DNA from 2 places in the Brevibacillus sp. SAFN-007a genome. Region 2 is predicted to be linked to the other one. Evidence: riboswitches for the same ligand, from Rfam matches in the RefSeq annotation. Region 2 holds a riboswitch; the other holds the start of a gene.
What was found. A riboswitch is a leader RNA that binds a small molecule or an ion and turns the genes downstream of it on or off. The one in region 2 is predicted to bind cyclic di-GMP.

Region 1: it holds a riboswitch for cyclic di-GMP, as region 2 does, so the genes downstream of both, ACTHO6_RS19925 (GNAT family N-acetyltransferase) here and ggt (gamma-glutamyltransferase) in region 2, are expected to answer to the same signal.

What each region holds. Positions count from the first base shown of each region.
Region 1 covers NZ_JBQCKK010000029.1:27,352-29,818, reverse strand. Annotated here, with positions in the region: gene ACTHO6_RS19930 (methyl-accepting chemotaxis protein) at 1-617, opposite strand, end outside; gene ACTHO6_RS19925 (GNAT family N-acetyltransferase) at 619-1,170, opposite strand; cyclic di-GMP riboswitch class I at 1,330-1,413, opposite strand; gene ACTHO6_RS19920 (hypothetical protein) at 1,705-1,887, shown strand; gene ACTHO6_RS19915 (amino acid ABC transporter substrate-binding protein) at 2,111-2,467, shown strand, end outside.
Region 2 covers NZ_JBQCKK010000002.1:183,819-186,285, forward strand. Annotated here, with positions in the region: gene ggt (gamma-glutamyltransferase) at 1-1,385, opposite strand, end outside; cyclic di-GMP riboswitch class I at 1,566-1,654, opposite strand; gene ACTHO6_RS04275 (SET domain-containing protein) at 1,877-2,467, shown strand, end outside.

The DNA of each region.
Region 1 (2,467 bases), on a different contig from region 2:
TTCAGATTTTCCTGATACTCCTGGACAGAGCTGAGCGATTCGTTGATCTGGTCCAAAATGCGTTGCAGCGACTCTTTGGATGCGATTGCTTGCTGTTTTTGCTCTTCGCTTTCCTGTTGCAGCTTGTTGTTGAAAACGGCGTGCATCATGCTCGTAGCAGACACGAAGCAGAAGGCCAGCAGGTAGTACATCAGGTGTACCGGATCGGACGTGTAGAAAATCGCTTCGCCGTTGGTCAGGAAATAGTAGGTGACGATCCCGAGGGCCGCAAGGATGGTCAAGATGTTAATCAGTCTGTCCTGATAAATCCCCATGACCGCGACGAAGAACATGATCGTCATAATATTGACCAGCCAAGGGTCCAGTCCCACGATGACGAACATGAAAATGCCAATGACGGCAAAGTTGAAAAACTTCATGAACGGGGCCATCTTGTCCCGCAAGGCGGGCCGGTTGGAAAGGTAGGCAAACGGTGCCAGCACGCCGTACAAAATACCCAGCACGGTCAGAACGAAGGAGAACGGAACCCCCATGATGAGATTCACGATCTGGACGATGGTAATAATGCTCGCAAATACAATGACGACCCAGTTATTTCTTCTTTGTAAAAGTTCCATGTCAGCTAACCTCGACTTTTATTTGTTTGCAAAGCGTTTGATACCAGGCAAATTCGGGCTTGTCCTTGTTCAAATAGGCTTCTTGCAGGTGGAAGACGGTCGGGATGGCATTCGCCCCTTTGTAGAAGACCATGTCCTTCACTTGCGTTGCTCTGACGTTGTATTTCCGGTTAATCAACTGAAAAAAAGCCGGATCTGCCAAACCGACTGCATGCGTATATCCATGTTTTTCGGCATAATCGATCATGAGAGCTACTCCCCAACGTCCCAGCTTTCCGCGGAACTTGGGCAACACAGCGAAACTGTCCACTTCGACGACCTTCATATCCCGCGTCAAAACGTCCTGAAACAAGTTTTGCAGATAAGCAGAAGATTTTTCATGCGGTGTGAATTCGAATGTCCCGCCTGGTTCGTCCTCCTCGGACAGCAAAAGGTAGAGATCGGAGCCGCTTTTCGCGTATTCCATTTCAAAGCCCATAGAGGCCCAGACGCTTTCCTTGATTTGATGAAAAAGTGCCAAAGACTCTGCTGAATCAACCAGTTTGTACATCATACTCCACTCCATTTTTCTCTCTCTTTGTTTTCTCATGTACAAGGCTACTGTTGATCGATAAAAGGGCGCCTCCTTTCTTGCAGGTGAACATAAAAAAGGCCATTCCACATACGGAAACAGCCCAAAGGTACCATCATCTTTGCTACCATGTTCATGATGTATGGCAACCCGGCTGTCATGGTCAAAGACTTTAGACCCGTGGTTTTGCGTCGCCACCTTTCGATGACTTTGCCTTTGTCAGTCGTTTGCGAAAAATGTATAGAAGTGTCGAATTATGCAAAATATAATCCAAGAGATGCGGTCTTGTCAAGTTTTGGTAGGGTAAAGTGACCCATTGTTCGAAAACAGGCCGTACAGAATTGGTAGTTTCGGCAGAGAAATACGAGCGAAAAACGAGAGAGAAGATAGGAACAGAGTCAGGCTGCGCCGGGACTTTTTGCGAATCGCCAGGGGGGACTCGGACTAGTTTGCGGGGAGGCGTAACAAAATTTTCCCATCCGTCCGATAACTAGAAAGAACAGGAGGGATGCGAACATGAATCAGGCCAAAGCGATTGAATTCCACTTTTCCGGAGGCTCGCTGGTGCAGATCGAGACAACTGAACCGGAAGAAATTATCCAGATGGTCGCCAACCAAAAGGACGGGTGGCTGCAATACGATGACATCGTCATTAATGTCAGAAACGTTTCTTACATTAAAGTGCGGGATCTGGCGTAAGAGGCTGGCCTGCCCAAAAAGCCCTCGATAGACAGAGGGCTTTTTGGCATGGATGGGAGTAAATAAGCGGTTTGCCCATCCCGGAATGCTTTTCCTGTTCGCTTTTCTTTGCTAAAGTCTCGACTCTTTTCGCAGGATGTGCTATCATGATACCTTGTTAACGTATTACCACTTTATCAGAGTAAAATAAAGAGAAACAAGCTGAACAAGGGGGAGACTCATGATGAAAAAATTTGCTTTTCTGTCCTTGCTTTTCGGAGCCGTCTTTTCATTGGTAGTCGGTTGTTCCAGTGAGAAAACAGGCGCTGACGCCAATAAACTGATTATCGGAATCGACGACAAGTTTGCGCCCATGGGCTTTCGCGATGAGAACAACGAGCTGGTCGGCTTCGATATCGACTACGCCCGCGCTGCCGGTGAAAAGATGGGCAAGCAGGTTGAATTCCAGCCAATCGACTGGGGTTCCAAGGAATCTGAATTGAACAGCGGTCGGATCGATCTGATCTGGAACGGATACACGATCACGGATGAGCGAAAAGAAAAAGTGCTGTTCACGAAGCCGTATCTGAAAAATGCGCAG
Region 2 (2,467 bases):
TAGAGCAGGTACGGCTTGTCTCCCTTAAAGAGCATGGCCGGGTTGATCGTGTGGAAGGTGCGCTTGCCCGGCTCCAGGTGATTGATATGATTCGGATCCAGGGAGAAGTAGCTTCCGCGGTTTTGCAAAAGAACGCCGGTGTCTTTCACGACGATGCCGGAGCCCCAGTCAAAATAGTGGCTCTGGATGATCGACACGGCATTTCCATCCTTGTCTACGACGCCAAACCACGTTGTGTCGCCTTTGGGATCGAGCGGCTCGACTGCTTTTGCCGCCTGTTTCATATCAATGCGCGCCGCCAGTTCCTTTCCGTGCTGCTTGGACAACAGCTCGTCCACAGGAATATCGGCAAATGCCGGGTCAGTCAGCCATTTGTCGCGGTCGGCAAAAGCTTGTTTGGTGGCTTCGACGATCGTGTGGTAGTAATCCGGCGTGCCTTCGCCCATGCTCTTGAGGTCGAAGTTGTTCAGCACGTTCAAAATCGAGAGCGAGGCCATGCCTTGGGAGTTTGGCGGCACATTGTACGCTTTGTAGCCGCGATAGTCCACCGTAATCGGATCGGCCCAGGTGGAGGTGTGCTGCTCAAAGTCTTTCAGCGTGAGCAATCCGCCGTTCTTTTGCAGGTCTGCTACGATTTTTTGCGCGACTTCGCCTTTGTAAAATCCGTCGGCGCCTTTTTGGGCAATGATTCGCAACGTTTTGGCAAGGTTCTGCTGCTTGAGAATTTCGCCTGGCGCATACGGCTCGCCATTTGGCTTCAGAAATGTTTGGCGGAAGCCCTCAAAGCGCTGGAGATTTTTCAGCTCGTTGTCTGTAGGGTCCGTTGCGTATTTGGTCCAGTACACCTGGTTGGGCGTGACGGGATAGCCGTTTTCCGCGTATCCGATGGCTGGCTCCAGCAGCTTGTGCCAAGGCAGGTTGCTGTTGCCCATGCTTTTGTGGGCGTAGTTGTAAGCTTCCCACCAGCCGGAAACCACTCCGGGAACGGTGTTGGCTGACTCGTAGCCGCGGGAAGGAATTTTGGTGTAGCCTTTGCTTTTGTAGTATTCGATGGTTGCTTTTTCGCCTGCTCGTCCGCTGCCGTTCAACGCTTTCAGCTCTTTTGTTTTGGCGTTGTAAATGAGCCAGAAGTTATCCCCGCCAATGGTCGTGTAGTGCGGATAGACGACGGCGAGAGTAGAAGCCGCGGTAATGGCGGCGTCTACTGCGTTTCCGCCGTCTTTCAGTGTTTTCAGGGCTGCAGCTGTAGCCAGATAGTGAGGGGTTGTGACCATGGCGTTTGGCGACATTGATGTGGGACGGTTGGCAGCCTGGGCCGGAGCGAATGCTGTCAGGCCGACGGCGGCAGTCAGAGCGAAGGTAGAAAGTTTTTTCCAGAATGACATCTCATGAGGCCTCCTAATGGGTGTGTAAAAGGATGTTAACAATCCGCCAGCTTCTTGCAGCCTCACCTCCTTACTCGCGACAAAACTTCCTCATTCATACAAAAATGGACAAAATTAGACATTTTGCGCACAAAAAAAGACCAATGATATAGGATCATTGGTCTTGTCCTACACCAATATTTCGGTAGCTGGCTGGCGTGTCCGCTCGTGCGGAGGTAGCCCCTGTAGCTTTGCGTCGCCGGATTTCCCCGGGTTTGCCGTTTCGATATCAATGAAAATATAATGCCATTGTTACAGGAAAAATTTCCTAAGGTCTGTTTGTCCATACTATAGACTATTTGTCGATGGGGGTAAATAGAAAAAATATTTTTATCCAGAAAAAATGAGCGATCAGGTAAACATGCGTTTTTCACCGACATTCACACACCTCTGTTGGCCGAACTGCTTATGATGGTAAAAAGGCACATTTGCCAAGGAGTGAAACAACGACCATGATGCATCCCGACACAGAGCTTCGCTATATCAACGATGAGATCGGGTACGGTGTGTTTGCGACAAAGCTCATTCCCAAAGGCACGATCGTCTGGGTCCAGGATGACCTCGATCAGGTATTAGACCCGGCCTTTGTGGAAAAACTGGACCCATTGAGAAAACAGGATGTGCAAAAATATTCGTTCAAGAATCAATTCGGCAAATACATCCTCTGCTGGGATAAGGCGCGGTATGTCAATCATAGCTTCCATGCGACCTGCGTAGCGACGATGTACGATTTGGAGCTGGCAGCACGGGACATTTTACCCGGCGAGGAGCTGACCGATGATTACGGGACGCTGAACCTGGATGAACCGTTCGATTGTTTGCCGGAGCCCGGTACGAGTCGCTCAAGGGTCATGCCCGACGATCTGCTTCGCTATTATCGTCAATGGGATGAGATTGCCGCCGCCGCCTTCGAGCGTTTCAATCAAGTTGAACAGCCGCTGCTTCATCTCGTACGACCGAAGCATTTGCAAACCATTCGCGGCATTACCGAGCAGCAGCGGTCCCTCGACTCGATCATTTCGCTGTATTGCCAGCCGCAATCG